3 regions of the Streptomyces sp. NPDC031225 genome follow, and region 1 is predicted to be linked to each of the others. Evidence: riboswitches for the same ligand, from Rfam matches in the RefSeq annotation. Region 1 holds a riboswitch; each other region holds the start of a gene.
The links. A riboswitch is a leader RNA that binds a small molecule or an ion and turns the genes downstream of it on or off. The one in region 1 is predicted to bind cobalamin.
Positions count from the first base shown of each region.

Region 2: another riboswitch for cobalamin. It lies ahead of ACZ48Z_RS30185 (ribonucleoside-diphosphate reductase subunit alpha); the one in region 1 lies ahead of ACZ48Z_RS29290 (ABC transporter substrate-binding protein).
Region 3: another riboswitch for cobalamin. It lies ahead of nicT (Nickel transporter NicT); the one in region 1 lies ahead of ACZ48Z_RS29290 (ABC transporter substrate-binding protein).

Region 1 covers NZ_JBVIHJ010000019.1:41,661-51,387, forward strand. Annotated here, with positions in the region: gene ligD (non-homologous end-joining DNA ligase) at 1-866, opposite strand, end outside; gene ku (non-homologous end joining protein Ku) at 929-1,999, shown strand; gene ACZ48Z_RS29275 (peptidylprolyl isomerase) at 2,066-2,566, opposite strand; gene ACZ48Z_RS29280 (acyltransferase family protein) at 2,857-3,948, opposite strand; gene ACZ48Z_RS29285 (short-chain fatty acyl-CoA regulator family protein) at 4,869-5,027, shown strand; cobalamin riboswitch at 5,042-5,219, shown strand; gene ACZ48Z_RS29290 (ABC transporter substrate-binding protein) at 5,282-6,322, shown strand; gene ACZ48Z_RS29295 (FecCD family ABC transporter permease) at 6,319-7,332, shown strand; gene ACZ48Z_RS29300 (ABC transporter ATP-binding protein) at 7,329-8,150, shown strand; gene ACZ48Z_RS29305 ((2Fe-2S) ferredoxin domain-containing protein) at 8,198-8,608, shown strand; gene ACZ48Z_RS29310 (DUF6941 family protein) at 9,465-9,727, shown strand, end outside.
Region 2 covers NZ_JBVIHJ010000020.1:32,254-41,980, reverse strand. Annotated here, with positions in the region: gene ACZ48Z_RS30200 (hypothetical protein) at 1-57, opposite strand, end outside; gene ACZ48Z_RS30195 (putative Ig domain-containing protein) at 161-2,218, opposite strand; gene ACZ48Z_RS30190 (ribonucleotide-diphosphate reductase subunit beta) at 2,530-3,555, opposite strand; gene ACZ48Z_RS30185 (ribonucleoside-diphosphate reductase subunit alpha) at 3,555-5,918, opposite strand; cobalamin riboswitch at 6,043-6,171, opposite strand; gene mctP (monocarboxylate uptake permease MctP) at 6,359-7,969, opposite strand; gene ACZ48Z_RS30175 (DUF3311 domain-containing protein) at 7,966-8,217, opposite strand; gene ACZ48Z_RS30170 (GntR family transcriptional regulator) at 8,362-9,126, opposite strand; gene ACZ48Z_RS30165 (extracellular solute-binding protein) at 9,434-9,727, shown strand, end outside.
Region 3 covers NZ_JBVIHJ010000013.1:147,054-156,780, reverse strand. Annotated here, with positions in the region: gene ACZ48Z_RS23095 (dihydrofolate reductase family protein) at 1-522, opposite strand, end outside; gene ACZ48Z_RS23090 (hypothetical protein) at 803-1,027, shown strand; gene ACZ48Z_RS23085 (ThiF family adenylyltransferase) at 1,138-2,319, shown strand; gene ACZ48Z_RS23080 (GNAT family N-acetyltransferase) at 2,316-2,921, shown strand; gene ACZ48Z_RS23075 (peptidoglycan-binding domain-containing protein) at 3,300-3,665, shown strand; gene ACZ48Z_RS23070 (hypothetical protein) at 3,831-4,382, opposite strand; gene ACZ48Z_RS23065 (RNA polymerase sigma factor) at 4,366-4,863, opposite strand; gene ACZ48Z_RS23060 (class F sortase) at 4,968-5,603, opposite strand; gene ACZ48Z_RS23055 (sortase-dependent protein) at 5,606-5,980, opposite strand; gene ACZ48Z_RS23050 (ArsR/SmtB family transcription factor) at 6,216-6,563, opposite strand; cobalamin riboswitch at 6,644-6,849, shown strand; gene nicT (Nickel transporter NicT) at 6,879-7,982, shown strand; gene ACZ48Z_RS23040 (ATP-binding protein) at 8,082-9,515, opposite strand; gene ACZ48Z_RS23035 (hypothetical protein) at 9,655-9,727, opposite strand, start outside.

The sequences.
Region 1 (9,727 bases):
GCCCCGTCACGATCGAGAAGCGGAGCCAACAGGTCACCGTAATCCTCCAGCCGCGTCCCCATGTCCCCCGCCTGGAAGGCGAGTTCCCCCGGCGCCCCGCACCCCGAGACCTCCGCCCAGGTCACCGGCGCCGACACCAGAGGAAGAGTCCGGGCCCGCAGGGTGTACGGCGTCGCAGTCGTCTTGCGGGCAGCGTTCTGACTCCAGTCGACGAAGACCTTCCCGGGACGCAGATTCCGGGTCATCCGGTGCAGAGCCAGCCGCGGCATCGCCCGCTCCGCCTCCACGGCGAGCTGCTTCGCGTACTCCGACACCCGGTCGGACGACGCACCCCGGACCGCCGCCAGCAGATGCAGCCCCTTCGACCCGGCCGTCTTCGGGTACGCCTCGATACCGTCCGCCGCCAGCCGTTCCCGCAGCCAGAGGGCCACCTCGCAGCACTCGACGACCGTGGCGGGCGGGCCCGGGTCGAGGTCGAGGACCAGACGGTCGGCCTCGTCGGGGGCGCTGACCGGCCACTGGTGGGTGTGGAACTCGGCGACCAGGTTGGCGGCCCACATCAGGCTCGCGAGGTCCTGGACCAGCACCATGCGGGCCGGCCCCTCGGAACGGGCGACCTCGGCCGTGGTGACCCAGTCGGGCGTACCCGGCGGGACGTTCTTGGTGAAGAACACCTGGCCCTCGGGCCCGTCCGGATAGCGCAGGAAGGAGACCGGGCGGTCCCGCAGATGAGGGAGGAGGACGTCGGCGGTCGTGGCGTAGTAGTGGAGCAGCTCGCCCTTGGTGAAGCCGGTCGCCGGATACAGCACCTTCTCCAGGTTGCTGAGCGCGATCCGTCTCCCCTCCACCTCAGTGATCGGCGTCATACGATGACAATCTCATGCATACCTAAATAAAATTACGCAAAAGCCCAGAAAGGGTGCTGCTGGTGAGATCCATATGGAACGGCGCCATCTCGTTCGGCCTGGTCAGCATCCCGATCAAGCTGGTGAACGCCACCGAGAGCCACTCGATCTCCTTCCGCCAGATCCACACCGAGGACGGCGGCCGCATCCGCTACCGCAAGGTGTGCGAACTGGAGGACCGCGAGGTCACCCAGGCAGAGATCGGCAAGGCGTACGAGGACGCGGACGGCACCGTCATTCCGATCACCGACGAGGACCTCGCCCACCTGCCGCTTCCGACGGCGAAGACCATCGAGATCGTCGCCTTCGTGCCGGGCGACCGGATCGACCCGCTCCAGATGGACGCCGCGTACTACCTCCAGGCCGGCGGCGTCCCCGCGGCCAAGCCGTACATCCTGCTGAGGGAGGCGCTGAAGCGCAGCAACAAGGTGGCCATCGCCAAGTTCGCGCTGCGCGGGCGGGAACGGCTGGGCATGCTGCGGGTGGTGGAGGACGCCATCGCGCTGCACGGCCTGCTGTGGCCGGACGAGGTCCGCGCGCCGGAGGGACTCGCCCCCGACACCAAGGTCACCGTCAGCGACAAGGAACTCGACCTCGCCGACGCCCTGATGGACACCCTCGGCGAGATCGACCTCGACGAACTGCACGACGAGTACCGCGAGGCACTGGAGGAGGTCGTCGCCGCCAAGGCCGCGGGAGAGGCCCCGCCGCAGTCCCCGGAACCTGCCCGCAGCGGCAAGGTCCTCGACCTGATGGCCGCGCTGGAGAAGAGCGTGCGGGACGCCAAGGAGTCGCGGGGCGAGGAGCCGGCGGAGGTCAGGCAACTGCCACAGCGCAAGTCGGCGCGGGCCGCACCAAAACAAACCGGCGGTAAGAAGTCGACGTCCGCCACGAAGAGAACGCCGGCCGCGAAGAGGACGACGGCGAAGTCGTCACAGGCAACGAAGAAGACGGCGGCATCGGCGAAGAAGGCCACGACCGCGAAGGCCACGACCGCGAAGACCGCGACCGCATTGAACACGGCCGCGAAGAAGACGGCGTCGGCGAAGAAGACCACGACCGCGAGGACGACCGCCCGCAAGAAGACCGCGTGACCTGCGTACTGCCTCCGAAACGGCTCGGCAGCCGCAGGTCCCGGTCCCGTCAGCTGTGCGGCGACGTCAGCCGACGACCTTCGCGGACTCGATGATCACCGGCTCGACCGGCACGTCACCGTGACCGCGGTTGCTGCCGGTCGGCACGACCTTGATCCGGTCGACGACGTCCTTGCCCTCGACGACCTTGCCGAACACGGCGTAGCCCCAGCCGTTCGGGGTCTGGGACTTGTAGTTGAGGAACTCGTTGTCCCCGACGTTGATGAAGAACTGGGCGGTCGCCGAGTGCGGGGCGCTGGTACGCGCCATCGCCACGGTGTACTCGTCGTTCTTCAGCCCGTTGTCGGCCTCGTTCTGGACAGGCTCCAGAGTGGACTTCTGCAGCATCTGCTGGGTGAAGCCACCGCCCTGGACCATGAAGCCGTCGATCACACGGTGGAAGATCGTGCCGTCGTAGTGCCCGTTGCCGACGTACGTCAGGAAGTTCGCGACGGACTTGGGCGCCTCGGCGTCGGCCAGCTCGAGAACGATGCTGCCGAAGTTAGTGGTCAGCTCGACCCTGGACATGGGAATCGTCCCTTTCTGGTGGGGCATGGCCGAAGCATCTTGTCACACGGCTGTGCGGGTACCGGGGGCATGGAGACCCGCCACCGGGCGCGAGGACGGCGGCCACCACGGCTCCCACGGCGCCCGGGACCGCCGTACGACAGCACCGGACCCGTCGGCCGCACATGACTGCCGCCGGCTCGTGACCGTGCCAGTGCCAGTGCCAGTGCCAGTGCTCACGCGCAGCACCTCGGCAGTCCGCTCCACGCTCCGGTCCTCGGCCCGCATCACCGGCCGCTGGACGAGGCGGTTCAGGCCCGCCCGGCTTGAACCGACTCCCGCCGGAACGCCCACCGCATCTCCGGCTCGACCACCCACCGAAAGGCGAGCCGGACGGGTGGCGTGCACAGCAGGGTCACGACGGTGGCGGCGACGAGGGTGGCCACGCCCACACCGAGCGGCCCATGGACCCACGCGGGCCCGTACCAGCCCCAGGAGCGGGCTCCCTGGACGAGGAAGCCGTGCAGGAGATAGCCGTAGAGGGTGCCCGCGCCCAGCGCGGTGAACCAGGTGCGCCGCCCGGGCACCAGGGCGAAGAAGCACCCGGCCAGCACCAGCGAGCACCCGAAGGCGACCAGCGTCATCACCGGCCCCGACCAGGCGGGGCCGCCCAACTCCTGTGCGCTGTCCCGGTGGTAGAGCCAGGCCGCGCTCATCCGCGGCACGACCCAGTAGGCCGCCACCAGCGCGCCGGCGAACACCGGCACCGCCACCACCCGCACCGCACGCCTGCGAACGAACCGGAAGTGCTCCGGCCGCAGCGACAGACCGAGCACGAAGTACGGCAGGAACTGCAGGACCCGCTGAAGGTCGAGGTCGTCACCGATGGACGACGTGAGGGTGGCGAGCATCGCCACGACGAGGGCGAGCGGCACCGGATGCCGTACCCGCTGCCACAGCGGAGTGGTCAGCCGCCACACGAACAACGCCGCCAGGAACCACGTCAGATACAGCGGATCCAGCAGACTCACCGGCCGGTCCGGCACCTGGTCGGTCCACCGCGTGAAGAACGTGTACGCCGTCTCGAACACCACATACGGCACGACAAGCCCGGTCACCAACCGCCGCAGCCGTCCCGGACTCCAGTCGAAGTTCCGCGAGAAGTACCCGGACACGACGATGAACGCCGGCATGTGAAAGGCGTACACGAGCAGATACAGCGCGGACACCCCCCGGCTCCCGTCCCGCAGCGGCTCCCACGCATGCCCCACCGCGACCAGCACGATCGCCAGGTACTTGGCGTTGTCGAAGAAGGCGTCCCGCTCCTTCGGACGCTCGGCTGCGGGTCTTTCCTGAAGTCCGGACGGTTCGGCAGGTCCGGCTGTCAGAACTGGTTCGCGCATCCCGGGCGCCTGACCAATTCAGGACGACCCAAACTTCGTAATCACGTGCGAACAGCAACCCTCCGCGAGCACACCGCGTCACACGTGAATCGGATCAGGCGAATGGTCAACCGGTGCCGCGAAGATCCACGACGAGACGGAAACCGGAGACCCCGAGCGCCACGCGACCTTGAAGTGGGCGGACAGCGACGACCTGGACACCCAGCACGTCTTCGCTGACCTGCTCTCCCGGACCGTTCAGGACTCCTGTCCGGACCTGGCGTGGCACAAGGAGCGCAACACATGCACTTCCGGCGACCTCGCGTCCGGGGCCGCGTAAGGCCGGCAAGGGACCGGGATCACGGGGCCGGGACGGTGTTCGGGCCGCACGCCTCCAAGCCGACCCGCAGCGCGTCGGCTTCTACCACCACGCCGCGCTGTGCACACGATTCCGGCGCCAGGGCGGATTCTGGTACTGCCGGCTGGAGCCGGACTACTGCTTCACCACCGACGGTCACACCGAGCAACCCTACGCGGACCGGCTCCTCTCGGGGATCAAACGCCTGGACCGGCACCCAGCCGTCCGGGGCTGGACCCGCGTGTGGGCCAACTACCTGAACCACGCCGACCTGTTCACCGAACCACGGCCCGTACAGTTCGGCGAACTCGCCACCATGACCGTTGACAGGGGAATCGACGGCCGGTGGTGGGGCCCGGCTCCGTCCGGCACCGCCCCCGGCGGACGACCAGGACCCGTCCGCCGGGGGACAGGAAAGCCTGGACACCGTGCCGGCCGCCGCGGAAACGGACTCCCAGGACCTTCTCAGGCTGCTCCAGGACGGGGACAGTGACGGCGACGCTCCCCGTCGAAGAAGCCCCACGAGCAAGGCCAGGTCCGCAGGGCGACGGACGTCTCGTCGGGGAGGAACGAACGGCGCGAGGTGAGGCCCGCCAACCAGGTCAAGTCCGTCCTGCGCTGCCGCGTCTCGGAACGCCTCGACTGCCCCCAGCGCGCCGCACCGCCCCTGAGCCGTGCGCTGCGGAGCGACGAGAACGCGAACACGTTCGTCCCATACCCCGTGACCGATCACACGACCTGACGATAGGGCGATCTTGATAGCCTCAGCGGGCCAGTCGAGCCACATCCGAGGCCAGGGAATCCGGTGCGAACCCGGAACTGACGCGCAGCGGTGAGGGGGACGGGCGGGGCACACAACGCCACTGGGAGACCGGGAAGGCGCCCTGTCCGGACGAACCCGAGTCCGAAGACCTGCTGGCACCTCCGCGCTCCGTGTGCGGAGGGACGTCCGTAGGCCAGGCTCCGCGTACGAGCCCCGACCCCTGAGGCACGCCCATGCTCCGCACCGCCCTCCGCCCCGCTGTCTTTCTGCTCGCTCCCGCCCTGCTGCTCACGGCCTGCGGCAGCTCCGGAGGTGGCACCGAGGACGCCGAGCCGTCCGCCGTCGCCGGCTACCGGGTGACTCTCGAAAACTGCGGCCACAAGGTCACCCTGAAGTCGGCCCCGAAGCGGGCCGTCTCCCTCAACCAGGGCACCACGGAGATCCTGCTCTCCCTGGGCCTGGCCGACCGCATGGCAGGTACGGCGACCTGGACCGACCCGGTGATGAAGGGGCTGGAGAAGGCCGACGCGTCCGTACCGCGGCTCGCCGACAACAACCCCTCCTTCGAGAAGGTCCTGGACGCCGAACCCGACTTCGTCACCGCGTCGTTCGTCTCCACCCTCGGCAAGGGCGGGGTCGCCACCCGCGAGCAGTTCGAGAAGCTGGGCGTCCCGACGTACGTCTCGCCCTCTGACTGCTCGGCGGGCAAGGACAACGACAGCGGCGGCGACGGATCGCGCAGCAAGCCCCTCACCCTGGATGCCGTGTACGGCGAGATACGCGACCTGGCCCGCGCGTTCGGCGTCGACGCGCGCGGCGACAAGGTTGTCGCCCAGCTGAAGGAGCGGGTGCGCACGGCCACTTCGGGGCTGGATGCCTCCGGTGTCTCCCTCATGTACTGGTTCGCCAACTCCCAGTCGCCCTACCTCGCCGGCTGCTGCGGCGCCCCCGGTGCCATCACCCGTGCCGTCGGCGCGAAGAACGCCTTCGCCGACACCCACGACGAATGGCCCCAGATCAGCTGGGAGACCGTCGCCGACCGCGACCCCGACGTCATCGTCATCGGCGACCTGACCCGCAAGCAGCAGACCGCCGAGACCGCCGCCGCCAAGATCCGTTTCCTGGAGACCAACCCCGCCACCCGCAACCTGACCGCCGTGAAGAAGAAGCGGTACGTCCTGCTCAGCGGGCAGGCGATGAACCCGTCCATCCGCACGGTCGAGGGGATCGAGAAGGTCGCCGCCGGACTGCGCGACTTCGGACTCGCCAAGTGAGCCTGCGCGCCCTGCTGTTGACCGGCGGGGGTCTGTCCGCGCTGCTCGCTTCTGTCGCCGTCGCGGTGACGATCGGGCCGGCCGACATCTCCACGGGGGACGTCTGGGCGTCCGTCGCTTCTCATCTCGGCCTCGGCGAGGGCACGTTGGCGCCGCTTCGGGACGGGATCGTGTGGAACCTGCGGATGCCCCGCACCCTGCTGGCCGCGGTGTGCGGGGCCGGACTCGCGGTGTGCGGGGCGGTCATGCAGTCCCTGCTGCGCAACCCGCTGGCCGACCCGTTCGTGCTGGGTGTCTCCTCCGGCGCCTCCACGGGAGCGGTCGCCGTGGTGGTACTGGGTGTGGGTGGGGGAGTGGTGTCCCTGTCGGCGGGAGCGTTCCTCGGCGCGCTGGTCTCCTTCGCCCTGGTGCTGCTGCTCAGCCACACCCTCGGCGGCAGCACGGACCGGGTCGTCCTGTCCGGCGTTGCCATCATGCAGTTGTTCTCGGCGCTGACCTCGTTCATCGTGCTGACCTCCGCCGACGCCGAGACCACCCGCGGTGTGTTGTTCTGGCTGCTGGGCTCGCTCACCGGCGCCGACTGGGGCCAGGTGCTGCTCTGCGCCGTCGTCCTGGCCGCGGTCCTGGTGATCTGCCTCGGGCACGCCCGCACACTGGACGCGTTCGCCTTCGGCGAGGAGGCCGCGGCATCACTCGGCGTCCACGTGGCCCGCACCCGGCTGATCCTGCTCTGCGCCACCGCGCTGCTCACCGCCGCCCTGGTCAGCTGCGCCGGGGCGATCGGCTTCGTCGGCCTGGTCCTGCCGCACGCCACCCGCGCCCTCACGGGGTCCGGCCACGCCCGCCTGCTGCCGGTCACGGCGCTGACCGGCGCCGTCTTCCTGGTGTGGGTGGACACCCTCGCCCGTACTGTCCTCGACCCCCAGGAGGTCCCGGTGGGTGTGGTGACGTCCCTCATCGGCGTACCGGCATTCGTGGCGATCCTCTACCGAGGGCGGCGGCGGACATGAACGGCCCCACTCCGAACCGCGGCCTGTCCGCCCACGGCCTTCGCGCCGATCGCGTCAGCCGCCACGCCGACGGCCGCCTCATCGTCGACGGCGTCACCCTCGCTCCCCAGCCCGGCGAGACGATCGGACTGCTCGGCCCCAACGGCTCCGGCAAGTCAACTCTGCTACGGCTGCTCGCGGGCGTACTCGCGCCCACCATCGGGGTTGTCACCCTGGACGGCCGCCCGCTGCCCCGGATGGGCCGCCGCGCCGCCGCCCGCCGCATCGCCACCGTCGGACAACATGCAGATACCCAGACCGAACTGACCGTCCGTGACGTCGTCGCCCTGGGCCGCGTACCCCACCGCCGCGCCTGGTCGGCCACCTCTGCCACCGACACCCGGGCAGTCGCCGAAGCCCTGGAACGCGCCGGGCTCACCGACCGAGCCGACCAGACCTGGCACACCCTGTCCGGCGGCGAACGCCAGCGCACCCAGATCGCCCGCGCCCTTGCCCAGGAACCCCGCGAACTCCTCCTCGACGAGCCGACCAACCACCTCGACATCCAGCACCAGCTCGAACTCCTCGACCTGATCGCGGCCCTGCCCGTCACCACAGTCATCGCCCTGCACGACCTCAACCTCGCCTCGATGTACTGCGACCGCCTCCTCGTACTCGCGGCCGGTCGAGCCGTCACGGAAGGCACTCCGTCTGACGTATTGACCCCGTCGCTCATCGCAGAGGTCTACGGCGTCCACGCAGACGTCACCCACGAACCCGGCCACCCGGTCATCCGCTACCTGCGCCGCGCCGCTGAGCCGTCAAACCCGCCCACCTGATACCCGGCACCCCCTTGGGTCTCACCAGGAGAGGAAGGCGCCACGTCATGCCCAGGAACTCCGCAGAGGCGAGGAAAGACGGCCCGCCTGAGCCCGTACCGTGTCGGCTCGTCGTATGCCGGGACTGCTGCTGCGGCAGCCTGAAGGTGAGCGGAGTCGATCACGCAGCACAGACCGCCCGCCTCGCCGAGATCGCGCCCGTGCGCATCTCTGCCTGCCTCGATGTGTGCGACCAGGCCAACGTGATCGTCGTCCAGCCGTCCGCCGAAGCACGCGCCGTCGGCGCCCGACCTGTCTGGCTCGGCCTCGTCAACGACCTGGACGCGACCGAGGACATCGCCGCGTGGGTAAGGGCGGGAGGCCCCGGCATTGCTCCTCGGCCCGCCATTCTCGACCTCTACGCCTTCACGCCGCCACGGCGGCCGGGCTCGCCCCCGTCGCTCGAAGCGGAACAATAGATTCCAGACTAAACGGCAACGACCCGCCAGGCCGTGTGCGTTTTGGCGTGAACGCAAAAACTCCCGACCTGTAGTTCTGCAGGTCGGGAGTTTTTCCCGGAGTGCCCCCGGCAGGATTCGAACCTGCGCACACGGCTCCGGAGGCCCCGGCAGTTTCACGATGAGTGGCTGGTCAGAGCCGCGCGGTCACTCAAGCGGGTCTGGCTTGTCCACGGATAGTCCACGGAGAAGTGCGCGACTTTTGATGGCGCTGCGAAGCTCCGGAACGATCAAGGAGATATGTGGTTCAGACTGGGGAGATGAAGACACATTCAGTCCACTATGAGGCGGAATACGTCGAGTCCCCTCACGGCCGCCGTTCTCTCCACACAGCTCACGTGACCTGCCCTTGCGGTTTTCAGACGGGATCCGTTTCGCCTGCCGCTGCGCAACGAGCTGCCGAGACGCACATCGACGCGGTAGGCCTGCCTGACCCCCAGCGCCAGTTGCGGCGACTCATACTCGCGGGCTGCTGACAGGGGGGCGGTCAGCTCAGCGTCATCATCCCGTTCTCGTAACAGAGGCGAAGGCCCAGGTGAGGCACGTCGCCAGCCTGTCACGATAGTCGTACGAAGGCGCCACTGTCTGCCCTTGTCTGTCGACGTTGATGTCAGGCACTGATGTCAACGTCCTCTCGTGTTGTAACGGGCCTCTTCGATCAGTGCGCGCCATCTCACTGCACGTTACGAGCTCGTGGTCACCGATCGAGATGCCTGGCTTAACACCTCACGAGACTGAGGCGCGTCAGATCGAGGAACTTCTGCCCTGCCCCTTCGTTTCCCCATAGGGTGGGCAGTCGGCTGAGCAACTCAGTCCCATGATCATTGCGGTCCTTGACTGGAGGATGGCCTTGGCTCGACTGCAATACGCGCTGTTGGCGGAGTACACACGCGTGGATGCTGCGGGCTTGTTCACCATCGTTGGTGCAGGCTTCGATCACGTTCGTGTATCGACGCTCCCGACCTACCAATCCATGGGGCTGGCCCTTCGCCTGCTGCTCCCAGAGGGGCAGGAACAAGCCAACGTTGGCGTCAGTTTGAGACCTCCTGAGGGCGTACATCTGCGCTTTGAGTCAACCTT
Region 2 (9,727 bases), on a different contig from region 1:
GAGCAGCAGTGTCAGTGCCGCGAGGGCGAGGGTCGTGTGATGGTTCGTACGGGTCATGAGGGCCTCCTGTTCCCCTTGGACGTATGACCCGTACACCTGGATCCAGGCCGGGCCCCGGTCGCGAAAGCGGCGACCGGGGCCCGGGGTCGTGCGGGGGACGTCAGCTGGTCGTCACGGCGGTGTCGTCGAGGACGAAGCTGGTCTGGAGCGAGGAGTCCTCGACACCGCTGAACTTCAGGGCGACGGTGGAGCCGGCGTACGAGGACAGGTCGATGGACTTCTGGACGTAGCCGGAAGCCGCGTTGACGTTGGAGTAGGTGGCCAGGGTGGTCGAACCGGCGGTGACCGTCAGCTTGTCGTAGGCGGTGCTGCCGGTCTCCGCGGTGTCGATGTGCAGGTAGAAGGTGAAGGTGGCCTTGCAGCCGCTCGGCACGGTCACCGACTGGGACAGGGTGTCGGTGTGCGCGGAGCCGTACCCGTCCAGCCAGGCGTAGTACGAACCGGCGTGTGCCGCCTCGCTGCTGGAGTTGGTGATGACACCGCTGGAGGAGGTCCAGGTGGTGCTGCCCGACTCGAAGCCCGGGTTGCCGAGCAGTTGGGACGAGGTGCAGGTGCTGCTGCTGGAACCGACCGTCCAGGTGAAGGACGTCGAGCCGGAGGCGCCGGTCGAGTCGCTCGCGGTGACGGTGACCTGGTAGGTGCCCGCGGTGGACGCCGTACCGGAGATCTTGCCGGTGGAGCTGCTGATCGACAGGCCGGTCGGCAGGCCGCTCGCGCTGTAGGTGAGGGTCGCGCCCGCGCTGTCGGTCGCGCTGATCTGCAGGCTGGCCGTGCCGCCGGTCGTCGTGGACTGGCTGCCCGGGTTGGTGACCGTCACGGTGTTGCCGGTGCTGGTGCCCGCGGTGAAGGCGGTGGTGCCGTTGGGGGTGCCCCAGCCGGTCGGGCCGTCGTAGCCGGTGGCCGCGGTGCAGAAGTACGAGGTGGAGCAGGAGCCGTTGTTGCCGCTGGTGACGTCGTACAGGTTGCTGGTGTGGCTGTAGGGGTACTTCGCCGGGTAGTCGCTGGAGCCCGGGGTGCCCGCCAGTGCGTACACGCCCGCGATGATCGGCGACGAGGCGCTCGTGCCGCCGTAGACGGCCCAGCCCGAACCGCCGTAGGTGTCGTACACGGCCACGCCGGTGGCGGGGTCGGCGACGGCGGAGACGTCGGCCTCCATGCGCTTGGTGCAGCCGGTGTCGGTCTGCCAGCTCGGCTTGGGGTCGTAGGCCGAGCAGCCGGAGCCGGTGCCCTCGGTGGAGCTGGTCTTCCACACGGACTCGGTCCAGCCGCGGGAGTTGGAGGACGTGGACAGGGCCGTGCCGCCGACCGCGGTCACGTACTGGGAGGTCGCCGGGTACTCGGCGCCGTAGGCGGAGTCACCGGAGGAGACGGTGATCGCGACACCCGGGTGCTTGAAGTACGAGGTGTCCTCGCTGGTCTGGGAGGAGGCCTCGGAGCCGCCCCAGCTGTTGGACACGAACTTGGCGCCGAGCGCGACGGCCTCGTTCTCGGCGATGCCGAGGTCGGAGTCGTTCGCGGAGTTGGCCTCGACGAGGATGATGTTGCAGTTCGGGCAGACGGCGCTGACCATGTCGATGTCGAGCGCTTCCTCGCCGGCCCACCCGGTGTCGTTGGTCGGCAGCGAGGTGGTGGAACCGGTCTGGCTGACCTGCTTGAAGCATCCGTTGGCGACCGTGCACGCCGACAGGCCGTAGGTCGAGCGGTAGGTCGCCAGGTCGGCGGCCGCGTTGGGGTCGTTGTACGCGTCGACCACGGCGACGGTCAGGCCCGTGCCGCCCGTCGAGGGCAGGTTGTAGGCACTGTGCAGGTTGGCCGGGCTGAGCCCGGAGGGGGTGGCTGCGGCGACCGCGGACGCCAGCCGTTGCTTGATGTCGGTCCGGCGCTGGGCGAAACAGGACGCGTGACCGGGGGCAGCGGTGGCACACAGGTGCGTGGTCGGCACCTTCTGGCCGGCCTTGCCGGTCGAGTGGAACGTCTGGCGGCCGGGGGAGGTGAGCGCCGTGGAGTTCTGGGCGACGCGGGAGGTGTGCGCGGCGGCGGGCGCTGCCTGCGCCGGCACCGCGACGAGCCCCGCGAGGCTCAGGGCGAGGGCGGGTATGGCGGCGGTCAGGAGTCTTCGCAGGGTCCGTCCGGACGTACCGGTGCGTGTCTGAAGCATGGGGTACTGCCTCCGTCGTTGGAGTGGGGTTCTCGACGCGGGTGGCAGGCCTTTGACGCGCGTAGCGGCGGCGGTGCGCGATGCCGTCATGGGCATGACACTTCTACCGTCCTGTGCATGCGATGTGTGGACATGACAGGACGGCCAGAACGTAACCGGGCCGGACGAGACCGGAACAGATGCCTCAGCAGAACTTTGCCGCCCCATAGGAGGTCCATGGACGGCCGATGGAGGGCCCGTTGCCGTTGGCAGGCGCCCCGCGCCCGGTTTCGTGGACCGGACCCGGGGCGACCCCGGCTACCGCCGCCGGCTCAGAAGTCCTCGTCGAGATCCACCGTGCCCTCGACCGCCACCTGGTAGGCGGACGGACGCCGTTCGAAGAAGTTGGTCAGCTCCTGGACGCCCTGGAGTTCCATGAAGGAGAAGGGGTTCTCCGAGCCGTACACAGGGGCGAACCCGAGGCGGGTCAGGCGCTGGTCGGCGACGCACTCCAGGTACTGCCGCATCGACTCGGTGTTCATACCGGGCAGACCCTCGCCGCACAGGTCACGGGCGAACTGGAGCTCCGCCTCGACGGCCTCCGCCAGCATGGCGGTGACCTCCTCCCGGAGCCGGTCGTCGAACAGCTCCGGCTCCTCCTTGCGGACGGTGTCGACCACCTCGAAGGCGAACGACATGTGCATGGTCTCGTCGCGGAACACCCAGTTGGTGCCGGTCGCGAGGCCGTGCAGCAGACCCCGGCTGCGGAACCAGTAGACGTAGGCGAAGGCGCCGTAGAAGAAGAGGCCCTCGATGCACGCGGCGAAGCAGATCAGGTTGAGCAGGAAGCGGCGGCGGTCGGCCCGGGTCTCCAGCCGCTCCAGCTTCTCCACCTCGTTGATCCACTTGAAGCAGAACCCGGCCTTCTCGCGGATGGAGGGGATGTTCTCGACGGCGTCGAAGGCCGCCGCCCTGTCCTGCGGATCGGGGAGGTAGGTGTCCAGGAGCGTCAGATAGAACTGGACGTGGACGGCCTCCTCGAAGAGCTGGCGACTCAGATACAGCCGCGCCTCGGGGGAGTTGATGTGCTTGTAGAGGGTCAGCACCAGGTTGTTGGCCACGATCGAGTCGCCCGTCGCGAAGAACGCGACCAGCCGGCCGATCATGTGCTGCTCGCCCTCGGACAGCTTCGCGAGGTCGGAGACGTCCGAGTGGAGGTCGACCTCCTCGACGGTCCAGGTGTTCTTGATGGCGTCCCGGTAGCGCTCGTAGAAGTCCGGGTAGCGCATGGGGCGGAGGGTCAGCTCGAAGCCCGGGTCGAGAAGGTTCTTCTCGGTCTTCTCAGGTGCGGTGGTCATTACTGGCAGGCCTCGCAGGACTCGGGGTTTTCCAGGGAGCAGGCGACGGCGTCGGGCTCGGCGACCTGCTGGACGGGGACGGTCGCCTGGGCCGCGCGGGCGATACGGGTCGCCGGGCGCGAGCGCAGGTAGTACGTCGTCTTCAGGCCCGACTTCCAGGCGTACGCGTACATCGAGGAGAGCTTGCCGATGGTCGGCGTCTCCAGGAACAGGTTCAGCGACTGGGACTGGTCGAGGAACGGGGTCCGCGCCGCCGCCATGTCGATCAGTCCGCGCTGCGGGATCTCCCACGCCGTGCGGTACAACGCCCGTACGTCCTCGGGGATCCACGCGAAGTCCTGCACCGAACCGTTGGAGTCGCGCAGCGCCTCACGGGTGCGGGCGTCCCACACGCCGAGGTCCTTGAGCTCCTGCACCAGATACGAGTTGACCTGGAGGAACTCACCGGACAGCGTTTCGCGCTTGAACAGGTTGGAGACCTGCGGCTCGATGCACTCGTAGACACCGGCGATCGAGGCGATCGTGGCGGTGGGCGCGATGGCGAGGAGCAGGGAGTTGCGCAGTCCGGTGGCGGCGATACGGCCGCGCAGGGCCGCCCACCGCTCCGGCCAGGTCAGTTCGGCGTCCGGGAAGTGGTCGGGGTGCAGCACGCCTTGGGCGGTACGGGTCTTCTCCCAGGCCGGCAACGGGCCGTTGCGCTCGGCGAGGTCGGTGGAGGCCTCGTAGGCGGCGAGCATGATGCGCTCGGCGATGCGGGTCGACAGAGCCTTGGCCTCGGGCGAGTCGAACGGGACCCGCAGCTTGAAGAAGACGTCCTGGAGACCCATCGCACCGAGGCCGACGGGACGCCACTTGGCGTTGGACCGCCCGGCCTGCTCGGTCGGGTAGAAGTTGATGTCGACGACCCGGTCCAGGAAGGTCACGGCGGTGCGGACGGTGGCGTCCAGCCGCTCCCAGTCGATGTCACCGGTCGCCGTGTCGACGAACGCGCCGAGGTTCACGGACCCCAGGTTGCAGACCGCCGTCTCCCCGTCGTCCGTGACCTCCAGGATCTCCGTGCAGAGGTTGGAGGAGTGGACGACATGGCCCGGGGTGGCCGTCTGGTTGGCGGTGCGGTTGGCGGCGTCCTTGAAGGTCATCCAGCCGTTGCCGGTCTGCGCGAGGGTGCGCATCATGCGGCCGTAGAGGTCACGGGCGGGGATGGTCTTCTTCGCGAGCCCCTTTTGTTCGGCCGCGCGGTACGCCGCGTCGAACTCCTCGCCCCACAGGTCGACCAGCTCGGGCACGTCGGCGGGGGAGAACAGCGACCACGGGGCATCGGCGTTGACCCGGCGCATGAACTCGTCCGGGATCCAGTGCGCGAGGTTCAGGTTGTGCGTACGGCGGGCGTCCTCACCGGTGTTGTCGCGCAGCTCCAGGAACTCCTCGATGTCGGAGTGCCAGGTCTCCAGGTAGACCGCGGCCGCGCCCTTGCGCCGGCCGCCCTGGTTCACGGCGGCGACCGAGGCGTCGAGGGTCTTCAGGAACGGGACGATGCCGTTGGAGTGCCCGTTGGTGCCGCGGATCAGTGAACCGCGGCTGCGGATGCGGGAGTACGACAGCCCGATGCCACCGGCGTGCTTCGAGAGCCGGGCGACCTGGTGGTAGCGGTCGTAGATGGAGTCCAGCTCGTCGACCGGGGAGTCGAGGAGGTAGCAGGACGACATCTGGGGGTGCCGGGTGCCGGAGTTGAAGAGGGTGGGGGAGGAGGGGAGGTAGTCGAGGCGGCTCATGAGCGCGTAGAGCGCGGCGACCTCGTCCAGCGCGCGGCGAGTGTCGTCCTCGGCGAGACCTGAGGCCACCCGGAGCATGAAGTGCTGGGGCGTCTCGATGACCTTGCGGGTGATCGGGTGCCTCAGGAGGTAGCGGCTGTGGAGGGTGCGCAGGCCGAAGTAGCCGAAGCGGTCGTCGGCTTCGGTGTCGACCAGGGCGTCGAGGCGCTCGGCGTGGACCCGCGCGAACTCGGCGGTCCGGTCGGCGATCAGGCCCTCGCGGTGTCCGACGGCGACCGATCCGGTGAACGAGGTGACGCCCTGCGAGGCGGCCTCGGCGGCGATGGAGACGGTCAGCAGCCGGGCGGCCAGCCTGCTGTACGCCGGGTCCTCGGAGATGAGGCCGGCCGCCGCCTCGGTGGCCAGCTCGCGCAACTCCGACGCGTCGGCCCGCGCGGACCGGCCGCGCAGCGCGGCGGCGGCGACCCGGCCGGGGTCGGCGTCGGGAAGGTCGGCGGTCAGCGCGGTCAGGGTCCGCAGCAACGCGGCTCCGGGACCGTCCTCGTCCACCGGGGTGGTCGCTGAAACCGGGTCGGCTGGCGCGATGGTCACGTGGGGCTCTCCCTCGCTGGGCACGGGGGCCTTGCGGAGGGCAGGGGGCAGCACACGAGCGCGCACGGCGTCGCGTCCACCGGCCCATTCCACGAGGCCCGGACGTCATGACACCCGGGCCAGGTGGCCGGGCGTACTGTCGACAGGTCCTCGGACTGACTCTCATATGCGCCTAAGCACGCATGAGTACACCGTTGCGGGACAGTTCCGGATTCGCACCGGATTCCCCTGCGACGACAGCGAGCATGAGCATACATCTTGTGCCGCGTTCCGGTGACACCCCCAGATGTTGTGTCGCGGCCGTTTCGGAGCGTCAACTTCCAGGTGAGGAGAGTGAAGGAGAGCGCACAACGAAGCGGGCCGCCGCAGGTCGTTCTCCGCGGCGGCCCGCCGTGTGTGGTGGTGCCCGGCGGCTCGCGGTTCTCCGCGCGCCTACGGCGTCAGTGCGAGGTTCCCGCTGTCGCGGGCGGGAGTTCCGTCCGGACCCCCGGGTCGCCCGCGTCCGCCGTGTAGTCCTCCGGGCTGGTCTCGTCGACGCCGTCGGGGGCCTTCAGCGCCTTCAGGACGAAGGTGAGGACCACCGTGACGGCGAGGTTCAGGACGAAGGCCGTCAGGCCGATGTAGCCGATCTCGCCGATGCCCGGGATCTCCTTCGCCGAGCCGCCGAAGTGCTTCTGCGTCGGCGAGGCGACCCCGTACGCGGCGGCCGTGCCGTAGACCATGCCGACCGCCCAGCCGGCGAGCAGGGCCCAGCGGTGGAACCAGCGGGTGAACAGGCCGCCGACCAGGGCCGGGAAGGTCTGCAGGATCCAGATGCCGCCCAGCAGCTGGAAGTTGATCGCGACCGTCTTGTCCATGGTCAGGACGAAGATGAGGGCGCCGACCTTCACCAGCAGGGACACCAGCTTGGAGACCTTGGTCTCCTGGGCCGGGGTGGCGTCCGGCTTGATGAAGTCCTTGTAGATGTTGCGGGTGAACAGGTTCGCCGCCGCGATGGACATGATGGCCGCCGGGACCAGGGCGCCGATGCCGATCGCCGCGAAGGCCACGCCCGCGAACCAGTCCGGGAACATGTCCTCGAAGAGCTGCGGGATCGCCAACTGCGGGTTGGTGACCTTGACTCCGGCCGCGATCGCCATGAAGCCCAGCAGGGCGAGCAGGCCCAGCATCAGCGAGTACAGCGGCAGGATCGTGGTGTTGCGGCGGATCACCTCGCGACTCCGGGAGGAGAGCGTCGCGGTGATCGAGTGCGGGTACATGAAGAGCGCCAGCGCGGAGCCCAGCGCCAGCGTGGCGTACGTCCACTGGCCCGCCTCGGCCGGGACCAGCCCGCCCACCTTGGCCGCGGTGTACTTCTCGCTCGCCGAGGCGAAGACGTCGTCGAACCCGCCCAGCTTGATCGGGATGTAGATGATCGCCACCGCGATGACGATGTAGATCAGCGTGTCCTTCACGAACGCGATCAGCGCGGGCGCCCGCAGACCGGAGGAGTACGTGTAGGCCGCGAGGACGCCGAAGGCGATCAGCAGCGGGAGGTCCTTCACGAACCAGTTGGTGTTCTCGCCGCCGCCGACGCCCATCACGTCCAGCACGGCCTGGATGCCGACCAGTTGGAGCGCGATGTACGGCATGGTCGCCAGGATGCCGGTGACCGCCACCGCCAGCGACAGGCCCTTCGAGCCCCAGCGGCCGCGCACGAAGTCCGAGGTCGTCACGTATCCGTGCTTGTGGGAGACCGACCACAGGCGGGGCAGGAAGGTGAAGATCAGCGGGTACACCAGGATCGTGTACGGCACCGCGAAGAAGCCGGCCGCGCCCGCCGCGTAGATCGCCGCCGGGACGGCCACGAAGGTGTACGCCGTGTAGAGGTCACCGCCCAGCAGGAACCAGGTGACCCAGGTGCCGAACGACCGGCCGCCCAGGCCCCATTCGTCGAGGCTCTGTTCGTTCTCGGACTTGCGCCAGCGCGCGGCCAGGAAGCCCATGACCGTGACGGCCAGGAAGAAGATGATGAAGACGGCGAGTGCCACGCCGTTGACGCCGTCGTTCACTTGGCACCCCCGTGCCGGGCACGCTGGTCACGCTGCCACAGCTTGTACGCGGTCATGGTCAGCGCGGTGGAGATCAGCACCCACAGCATCTGGTACCAGTAGAAGAACGGGATGCCGATGAACGTGGGGTCCACCTTGGCGTACGAACCGACCCACAGCATCGCCACGAACGGGGCGACGAGGCACAGGGCGATGACCACGCGCACGGGTGTCACCGTGGGTGGTCTCACTTCAGGCGCATCTGACATTCCGCGACTCCCGTCCCCTCACTGATCATCCGTGCAACGCGCAGGCAATCTAGGCGAGGGCGTCGCGATAGCGAAAGACCTCGTCCGCGTATCGGTATGTCGATTCTGTGAAACACGGAGGGAACGGGCGCCCGGTCCGCCCGGTCAGTCCAGCGGTCGCTTCAGCCGCGCCACGAACTTGTACCGGTCCCCCCGGTACACCGACCGTACCCACTCCACCGGTTCGCCCTTCCTGTCGAACGAGTGCCGGGACAGCATCAGCATCGGCAGGCCCACGTCGGTACCGAGGAGACCGGCCTCGCGCGGGGTGGCCAGGGAGGTCTCGATGGTCTCCTCGGCCTCGGCGAGGTGGACGTCGTAGACCTCGGCGAGCGCCGTGTAGAGGGACGTGTACTTGACGAGCGACCTGCGCAGGGCCGGGAAGCGCTTGGCGGACAGGTGGGTCGTCTCGATGGCCATCGGCTCGGCGTTGGCCATGCGCAGCCGCTCGATGCGCAGCACCCGGCCGCCGGCCGTGATGTCGAGGAGCTCGGCGAGACGGTCGTCGGCGGTGATGTAGCCGATGTCCAGGAGCTGCGAGGTGGGTTCGAGACCCTGCGCGCGCATGTCCTCCGTGTAGGAGGTGAGTTGCAGTGCCTGCGAGACCTTCGGCTTGGCGACGAACGTGCCCTTGCCCTGGATGCGCTCCAGGCGTCCCTCGACCACCAGCTCCTGGAGCGCCTGGCGCACGGTGGTGCGGGAGGTGTCGAACTCGGCGGCGAGGGTGCGCTCGGGCGGTACCGGGGTGCCGGGCGACTGGGTCTCCGTCATGTCGAGCAGGTGCTTCTTCAGGCGGTAGTACTTGGGCACACGCGCGGTCCGGACGCCTGCCCCGCCCTCGGTCTCCGCACTGCTGACGTCGCTGCTCATGGTCTGCCTTCCCGGCTCCGGATGCGGGTCACATCGTGATCCCTTCTGTATACCGTCGCCGCCTCTTTTGGTCTAGTCCACGAAGGTGAGTGGTCTAGCGGACGAGAGTACTCCGGCCCCGCTGTTTTCGCTGCCTTCTTACTTAAAGGTTCCTGTTTATGTAGCTCGCATAACGGCTGGTCAGAGCCGTTTCGGACCCTCTTGACAGGCTTCCTGGTCTGGTCCAAGCTCCCCCTACTGGTCTACACCATTGGTCCAGGTCCCGGCCCATGGGCGGGAGGTGTGGGGCATCCCTGAGGAGGGTGGCGTGAAGCGCAAGCTGATATTCGCGATCGGTGTCGCGGGCATGATGGTCTCGGTCGCCGCGTGTGGGGGCGGCGACAGCGGAAGTTCGGACAACAGCGGCGCGGACGCCAAGGAGCTGACCGTCTGGCTCACCGTCGACGCCCAGAACAACTGGCCCGCGCTGGTCAAGGCCGCGGACGCCGCGGTGGTGAAGAAGCACCCCGGCATCAAGATCAAGCACGAGTACTACGGCTGGCCCGACAAGAACACCAAGCTCGACGCGGTCCTCGCCACCGACAAGGCCCCCGACGTGGTC
Region 3 (9,727 bases), on a different contig from region 1:
GTGCTCCACCAGCTCCAGGTCGAAGTCGGCCGCGCCCGCGAAGACCGGGTCCTGCCCGGTCCGGCCGGTGATGACGGGGAAGAGCGTCACCTGGACGCAGTCGACCAGGCCGGCCGCCATCAGTGCCCGGTTCATCGCCAGGCTGCCGTGCGAGCGCAGCGGCACCTCGGACTCCTTCTTGAGCCGGGCGACGACGTCCACCGCGTCCCCGCTGACGACGGTCGCGTCCGGCCAGTCCAGAGGACCTTCCAGCGTCGTGGACACCACCGTGGTCGGCAGGTTCCGCATCCGGGTGACCCACGGGTCGCGCACGTCGGAGTCCTCGGTGCTCTCGGCCAGCATCCGCGCGAAGGCCCGGTATGTGGTGGCGCCGAAGACCATCCGCTGCTCCGGCCCGTACAGGGCGAGGCGGCGGTCGAGGAGTTCGGGTCCCTGCTTGCCCCAGTAGCCGGTCCAGTCGCCACCGGCGCTGCCGTAGCCGTCGAGGCTGGAGAAGACGTCGAAGGTGTAAGTAGCGGTCATGTCGGTGTCTCCTCGTCCGGAGGGGCGTCGACGTCCGTCGCACCCGTAACCCGGTAGACCCGGCCCGCCGCCGGAACTCATCGCCGTGCCGGCCATGGCCCCATAAATCGAACACATGATTGAATCCAGTCATGCGATCGCTTCCCGACCACCTCACCCGGCCACAACGGGAACGGAGTCCCGCCCACCCGCGGCCCGGACAGCGCCCCGTCCGCACCGGGGGGCCGCGCCGATGACGGGCCGGAATGCGGGACCGGACGCCCAGGACGATCCTGAAGGCATGTCCGGACCGATTCGCGTGATCGTGCTCCCCCCGTCACCCACGGGCGGCCGACGCGTCCGCGTGGACGGCGAGATCCTCGGCCTGGCCCACAACGCGGCCGACGTGGCCGAGTTCCTCCGCCGGGCCGGACTGGAGATCGACCCGTCGGAGGTGGCGGACTCACCGTGGATCGACTGGCGAGGAGTCGGCCCCGATCAGTGGGGCCCGGAAACGAGCGGCTGACACCCTCGGCCCCGCATGCACCACGCCTCTCCTCCCGCGCATCAATTCGAATGCGCCCTCCCGTGTGACAAGGGCTTTCCAAGATCATTCGACTGCTAACTTCCCGCCTCGTGATCGATTCAGATATCCGCACAGATACCTCACCCGCGTTCCCCACCGCTGTCTCTGCCACCGCCCCGCAGGACGCCTTCCGACCCGCTCTCCTGAACCCGGCGGACGCCGACGGAGCAGCGGCTCTCGCGGCGTTGCTGGAATCGGGTGCCGTCCGGGAAGTCCATGACCGCATCGACGACCAGTTGGAAGAACTGGCGCGTTGCATGCGGCCCGGGCAGCCGCCGGAGGAGCCGAGCATGGCGGCCGCCATCACGGAGATCCTGGCCGGCGCCCCGCGCAGGCGCTACGGCACCTGGGTCTGGTACCCGTGGTCGGCACGGCTGGTGCACGTCCTGCCGGCCGAGGAGTTCCGGCTGGTCCGCACCGACCGCAACCGGGACAAGATCACCCGGGTCCAACAACAGGCGCTGCTCGGCCGGCGTATCGGCGTGCTCGGCCTGTCCGTGGGCAACAGCGCGGCGCTCACCTGTGCCATGGAGGGCGTAGGAGGATCGTTCCGCCTGGCGGATTTCGACCGGTTGGGGCTGTCGAACCTCAACCGGCTGCGGGCCGGTGTCCACGACCTGGGCGTGGAGAAGACCGTCCTGTGCGCACGTCAGATGTACGAGATCGACCCCTATCTCGACATCGAGATCCACCGCTCGGGCGTGACCGAGGAGACCATCGAGGAGTTCTTCGGCACCGCCACCGGCAGCACTCCCGGTACCGGACTCGACCTGCTCGTCGAGGAGTGCGACACCCTCTGGGCGAAGTTCGCCGCCCGTGAGCACGCCCGCGCCCGCCGCGTCCCGGTGCTGATGGACGCCAACGACCGTGGCCTGCTGGACGTGGAGCGCTTCGACGAGGAACCGGACCGCCCCCTCTTCCACGGCCGGGCCGGCGACCTCACCGCCCGCGACGTCCGCGGCCTCGACCCCGCCGGGTCGCTCGACGTCCTGCTGCGGATCGTGGACGAGAGCCGCCTCAGCCCGGCCATGACCGACGCCCTGGGCCGGATCGGCCGCACGCTGTCGAGCTGGCCGCAGCTGGCGAGCGGCGTCGCACTCGGCGGTGCCCTGGTCACCGACACCGCCCGACGGATCCTGCTGGGCGCCCCGGTGCCGTCGGGACGCTACTACGTCGACCTCGAAGCCCTCGTCACCGCCGAGCGGGCGGTCCCGGCCGGAGCCATGTCATGACACACCTGCCCGAACTGCACGGCGAGCACCTGTGGTTGCGCGAACTGCGGGCCACCGACCTCGCGCCCTTCGAGCGCGTCTACACCCACCGCGTGCTGACCCGCTACCTCGGCATCGACCGCATGGACGCCCGCCGGGCACAGGACGCCTTCGCCCAGTGCCTGGCCCAGCCCTACGCCCACCCGCGCCGCAGGCACACCCTCGCCGTGTGCGCGCCGGGCGACGACACCATGGTCGGCACCATGGGGCTGCTGGTCGAGGACTACGGCAGCAACGCCATGCTCACCGGACTCGTCCTGCTGCCCGACGCACCCGTGCGCGGCCACGGCCACGAGGCCGGACGGCTCCTGATGGCGTACGGCTTCGGTCCCCTGGGCCTGCACCGCATCTGGGCCGGCCACCGCGCCGACCACACCCGCATGCGTGACCTGATGCTCGCCGCCGGCCTGCACCCCGAGGCCACCCTGCGGCAGCTGTTCCACACCCAGGGCCAGTGGCACGACGTCACCACGTACGCCGCCCTGGCCCCGGAATGGCGCGCCTCGGCCACCCCCGCGGAACAAGCCGTCCTCGCCGACAGCCACGGCCTCCTGCCGGCCTGAGCGACGGCCACCCGAGTGATGAGGCGCCGGAACGCGTCCCGTTCCGGCGCCGGGCCGTCACCCGGGCGTACCCGATCGCGCCGACGACCGTATCGGCCGGAATTCACAGAACCCCTGGCGGAATCCCACCGCAGAAGACGCCTGAAATATGGCCGGGATTTGGTCATACGAAAAAGTGGGGCGTATTTTCGCGAGATTTTGAGTGTGTGCTCCTGGCACGCTCGGGTCGGTGCGGACGGCCGGCGCGGTCGTTCGCGTCACTTCCTCATTGTCGATAGGAAAGAGAGAACAATGCGATCTTCTCTGGCCAGGGCTCTCGTTACCGCGAGTGCCGTCGTCGGCATTGCAGCCGGAGGTCTCGCGGGTGCGAGTGCGAGCGTGGCAGCTCCTCAGCAGGCCACCCAGTCCACGGCCGGCAGCGCGCGCGTCTCCGTCCTCGCGGTGAACAACCTCGGCCTGGACACGGCCCGGGCCAAGAACTGGCAGAGCTGCCTGAACGCCTGGGGCTTCAACGCCGGCACCGAGGACGGACAGCTGGGCACCAACAGCTGGAAGGCAGCACAGCGGCTGCTCAACGCCTGGGGCTACAACGCCGGTACCGTCGACGGAGCCGTCGGGCCCAACACGATCACAGCGCTCCAGAAGTTCCTGAACAACGTCGGCTACAACGCCGGAACCCCCGACGGGATCGCCGGACCGCAGACCCGGGCCGCGTTCTGGAATTACAACGCCACTGGCTGCTGAGCCACATCTGCATATGGTTTCGGGCCGGTCGAGCGGGGATTTGCCGCTCGATCGGCCCGAAACGCTGTCGCGGTCTCAACGGACACAGACAGACTGTTGCGCTCGGGATCGGCTTTGACGTCCTGCCCACCTTGTTCTTTGACGCTGCTTTCTTTGGCCCGGCCACTACGGCGCCATGCTGCTGTCCTGCGCCACGCTCGCCGACGGCTCGACGTCCGCCGCAGTCGCCCCTGTCGTAGCCGAGGGCGTGGGCGCCGATGTCACGCCGGCCGTGGTGCGGGGCATTCGGCTCGGGGCGAGGGACGTCCCGGAGGGAACGTCGTCGGGGCCGGCGGGGTCGCGGGTGGCGGGTTCGGACGGCTGCGGGGTGGCGGGGGACGGTGACGGCGAGCGGTCGACGGGGGGTGTCACCGGGCTGCTCGCGGGGGGCGGGGCCTGGGGGACCGTCGGGGAGCGGGGGCTCTGCGCCGTCGTCAGGTTGAGGGGCAGGACGATGACGGCGGCGACGGCGCAGGCCACGCCCACTCCGGCCGCCACGCGGGTGCGGCGACGGCGGGTCGCGGTGCGGCGGATCTCCTCGTAGCGACCCGGGGGAGCGCCCAGGTAGGCGGGGGCGGACGCGGGTCCGAGAAGGATCAGGAGAGGGTCGTCGGGGTCGTGGTCCGCGGCGGAGGGGTCGAATTCCGGGACTTCGTCGTCGTCAAAGCGTGTGGTCAAGACTTTTCCTCAGGTGGGCACGGAGTAGTTCACGGGCCGCGTGGAGGTCGGCCTTGATGGTTCCTTCCTTGCGTTCGGTCAGCGCGGACACTTCCCGAATGGGCATGTCAGCGTAGTAGTGGAGGAGGATCGGCACCCGCAGCCGTTCCGGCAGCGACTGGACGAGGAGACGTACGGACGGGTCCGACGCCTCCGTGTGCGGGCGCAGAGCCGCTTCCGTGGTCGCGCGCCGCATCGCCTTTCGCTCGCGCTCCATTTTGCGCCAGTGGTCCCGGACGATGTTCGCCGCCGTCACATAGAGGAAGCCGCGCGGCTCCTCCACCGAGGTCCAGCGGGCCCACAGGCGCGTGAACGCCTCCGAGGCGATCTCGTGGGCCGTCTCGTCGTCGTCCACAAGGCGGCGGCACCAGCCGGCCAGGCGCGGGTAGAGAGCGGCGAACAGCTCGGACGCTGCCGCCTCTTTCTCGCGGGACCGTTTCAACGCTCTCCATGTGCCTGTTGCCACCGGCGTGGCACTCGTGGGGGAGGACGGCGGGCCGCCGGCGTACGTTCCGGCGGCCCGCCGTCCTTCGTGTTCCAGCGTGCTCACGGTGTCGTGGACGACGTGAGCGCGGCGAAGACGATCACATTGTCGAGGTAGCCGTCCTCGTCCTTGGGGCCGCCGCACGTGATGAGCCGCAGCTCCGGCCGGCTCACGTTCCCGTAGACGTCGTCCGTCGGGAAGTCGGCCTTGGCCACCGTCCGCACGGAGGTGACCGTGAACTCCGTCTGCGTGCCGTTCTCCAGGCGCGCCACGATCTTCTCGCCCCGGCGCAGCCGCGACAGGCCGCGGAAGACGCCGTCCCCGTACGCGCCGACCGTGACATGGCCGAGGATCACCGACGGGCCGGTCTGGCCGGGCGTCGGTGAGTGCTCGTACCAGCCGGCCTGGTCGTGGTCGCTGATCGGAGGGACCTGCACCGTACCGTCGGACGCCAACCCCAGCCGCATGACCGGGGTGTCGACGCCGATGGCGGGGACTCTGAGCCGGACGGGGGCCGAACGGCCCACCGCGCGGACGGACTTCGCGGCGGTGTGCTTGCCCGCTGACTGCTGCGACGCGGCGGGGTCGGGAGCCGCGGTCCCCGTCGTCCGTACGCCCCCGGCGTCGGAGGAGCAGCCCACGAGCAGCGAGGCCGCGGCAGCCGTGGCCCCGGTGCCGAACGCACGCCTGGAGAGCAGGGTCACGCTCCGGTCGCCCGCCGACGGCGTACGACGATCACCGCGGCGCCGGCCACGGCGAACGCGGCGGCAGCACCGCCGCCGATCAGCGCTCCCGGCGTTCCGGAGTCCGTCGACGTCTGCGTCACCCCGGTGTCGGGCGCGCCGTTCGGAACCTCGGCGACCTGGGACGGGGAGGCCCCGGCGTCGGTCGTGGGGGCCACGCTGGGCACCGAACTGGCCTCGTCGGCCGGTGCCTCGGTCGGCGCGGCGGTAGCCTCGGTCGGCGCGGTGGTGGGGGCCGAGGACGGGCTCGTGCCGTCGGCGAACGCGGGCGCGGTGCCCGCCAGTACGGCGGTGGCCGCGAGTGCCACGGCGCTGAGGACGGTACGGCGCACGGTACGGCGCATGGAATCGCTCTCTTTCGTCGGTCCGCCCGGAAAGTGGCCCGGCCCGGTGTTCGGGCCGGCCGGGCGGCTGAGTGACGGAACGTGCGGAGAGACGAGCCGGCGGAGGAGCAGGTTGTAAAGGGATGGCAAAGTCGTCGAGGTGGGGTAACTCCGTGGCGGAGCAAGGCTGTTCAGCGGCTCGGCCGCCGGCTTCCAGCGAACGGCCCTGATCGCCGGTTCAGGCTCACGGCACCTGCTTCAACAGCCCCCGCACTCCCTCGTCCACCACCGAGTACCGCACCACCCGCCCCTCCTTCTCCCCCGCCACCACGCCCGCCGCCCGCAGCAGCCGCAGGGCCTGGGACACGGCGGGGTCGTTCATGCCCGTGGCGATCGCGAGGTCGGAGACCGCGAGGGGGCCGGTCCGGTGCAGGGCGAGGAGGAGGGAGAGGCGGTTGGGGTCGGCGAGGAGGGCGAAACGGTCCGACCATGCGCGGACATGGCCGGGGTCACCGATCGCGGCGATGGCGTCGCACACCCGGTGTCCGTCGATGGTGCGGCGGTCCGCTCGGTCCGCCGGGACGAGATGCATGGGGGTCATCCTCGCAGGCGGCCGGTGTGATCTTCCATACCTGCGCAGGTATGCAGCTATGCAGGAGACGCCGCGCACCCCTACCGTGGTCGGGCCGTGGTGCTCGGGAAGCCGGTGACGACCCCTCAGGGGTCCATACCGGCGCGGCCCTCGCCACTGTGATCGGGGAGTTTCCCTCCCACGTCCCTCGCGGGACAGCCACTGGTCGTCAGCACGAGGCCGGGAAGGCGGGCAGGGAAACGCACGACCCGTAAGCCAGGAGACCGGCCACGGCAGCTCACGCGTTCATCCACGAGGTGCTGGAGTGACCACCGTATGACCGACCCTGCCCTGCCCGAGAGCGCCGCCGCCTCCTTCCGCTGGCGCCGCGAGGACACCGTCAAGACGGTCGGCCTGATGGTCGCGATCGCCGCCCTGCACGTCGTCGCCTTCGGCATCCTGTTCCTGCTCGTCGTCCCGGAGCACTACGAGGTGGGCGACAAGGCCTTCGGTATCGGGCTCGGCATCACCGCCTACACCCTCGGCATGCGGCACGCCTTCGACGCCGACCACATCGCCGCGATCGACAACACCACCCGCAAGCTGATGGCCGACGGCAAGCGGCCGGTGTCCGGGGGGTTCTGGTTCGCGCTCGGGCACTCCAGTGTCGTGGTCCTGCTCGCCGCGCTGATCGCCGGCGGCACCCAGCTGGCCGGCAAGGTCATGAACGAGGGCTCAAGCACCCACCAGGTGCTGGGATTTCTCGGTACGACGGTCTCCGGTTCGTTCCTCTACCTCATCGCCGCCCTCAACCTGGTCGCCCTGCTGGGCATCCTGAAGGTCTTCCGGGCGATGCGGGCGGGGACGTACGACGAGAAGGAGCTGGAGCAGCATCTCGACTCGCGCGGGTTCATGAACCGCATCCTCGGACGCCTCACCAAGTCCATCACCCGGCCCGGCCAGATGTACCCGCTGGGCTTTCTGTTCGGGCTCGGCTTCGACACGGCCACCGAAGTGACCTTGATGGTGATGGCCGGGTCGGGCGCGGCGGCCGGGCTGCCCTGGTACGCGATCCTGTGCCTGCCGCTGCTGTTCGCCGCCGGCATGAGCCTGTTCGACACCCTCGACGGCACGTTCATGAACTTCGCCTACCAGTGGGCGTTCTCCAACCCGGTGCGCAAGGTCTTCTACAACCTCGCCATCACCGGGCTGTCCATCGCCGTCGCGTTCTTCATCGGCACGATCGAGCTGGTCGGCGTCCTGCACGACAAGTTCGACCTCACCGACGACCTCACCACCTGGATAGCCGACATCGACCTCGACAACGTCGGTTACGTCATCGTCGGCCTGTTCGTGGTGGTGTGGGCGGCGGCGATCACCTACTGGCGGCTCGCGAAGGTGGAGCAGCGGTGGACGGTACGGCCCGCCGACACCCACTAGCGGCAGGCGACGTCTGCCACAAGGAGCGAGTCCGTCCCGCCCCAGCCGGTTGCTTGAGCATTCGGCCGGTGCGGCGACAGGACCCTGGCCGGCGGCCGGCTAGGGCAGAACGGCTGCCGGCATCGCTCGGCCGTACAGTTCGTCGAGGCCGATCAGCAGGATTCCACCTCGTTCGGCTTCGGCCCGCAGGGCGTCACTGAAACCCGCAGCGCTGAAGCACGCCAACCCGCACCGCGTGGTGTCCATCCCCCGCTCGGCAAGGACGTCCCGGGCCCGGACAAGCCGTTCAAGGTGGTTCAGCCCCATGGTGGTCCCCCACTTCGCCTCCCCGAGCAGAGCGACCGATGGCTTGGCCCCGCCGGATCCCGGTTCGACCGCAGCCACGTCGATCTCGATCTGCCGGCGTGCCCTCGGGTCGGTCACCACTCCGCTTCCGACCGCCCCCAGGGACGTGCCGAGCAGAGATCGTCCCGGCCCGAGTACGTAGTCCCGGCACACGGCCTCGAAGTGCGGGCCCGCCACCTGAGCCGCGAACCGCTCGGCCGACCGGGCCCACACCTCCGCGGCCTGGCCGCTCTCCAACCGCGTCCAGGCGGGACGCATGACGGCTTCGTAGAAGTTGATCAGTGGTTCGGTGATGCGGTACTGCGACTTGCCGGCCCTGAAGATGTCCGCCTCCCGCACGAGGAGGTGACTGTCCTCGAGGACGTTGAGCGGATGGGAGATGTCGACGGACTTGCGGCCGATGTAACCGGCGATGCCCCCGCGCGTCGTATTGCCCTGTGCCACAGCTGCGAGAACCGAGTGGTAGAGCGCGGTGTCCCGGATGTCCGTCTCCTCGGCGAGCAGGTAGCGCGCCTCCCGGAAGAGCGGGCTGAACGGTGAGAGGACGGTTCGGCAGAGCCAGTCGTCGAAGTCACCGAGATGTGCGGGAACGTCGTCCGCCAGGAACTGACGCCGGTACGCCGGTGTGCCCCCGACCACGGCATGCAGTCTGGCCGCGAGCGCCGGTTCGGCGGCGACTCCCCAGAAGTCCGCGGCGGCCCGGTAGCCGAAGGGACGGACAACGAGTTCCAGCTGAGCCCGTCCGCGCAGGGGTGCGGTACTGGCCAGCAGCCCGCCCATGACGGACATCGCCGAGCCGCACAGGAGCATCCGCATGCGGCTCTCCTCCACCTGGCAGCGGTCGATCTCTCGCTGGATGAGCGAGGGAAGCTCCGGTGAGACCTTCACCAGGTAGGGAAACTCGTCGATGACCGCCAGGAACGGACCTTCCCCCCGGCCTGGCGCGGCGAGACCGAAGAGATACGAGATCGCGTCGTGCCAAGTGGAGAAGGCGAAAGGCGCGGGCGAGCCCACGTGTTCCGCCAGAGCCGAACTGAACTGCCGCAGGGACTCCGCCTCCGTCCCGGCCGTGGCCCCGAAGTAGAAGCCGCCGCACTGCTCGACGAGTGCCCGCAGGAGATAAGTCTTGCCCATGCGCCGCCTGCCGCTGACGATCCCGAGCATGGCATACGGCAGGGGGCGGCTCATGAAGGCGGTGAGCCCGTCCCACTCGGCACCCCGGTCGAAAACGCGCGAGGGCTTACCCGGCCCCGTTCGACGCTGCACCAGCAACCCCTTTGTTAGAACCACACCTCTAAGGAGTGTAACCCTAACCCTCCAAGGGCAGTCACCCGCCCAGAAAAATCCCCACCGTGAGCCCAAGGGTGGCCACACCCAGGAACGTCGCCCCTCCCGCCGTA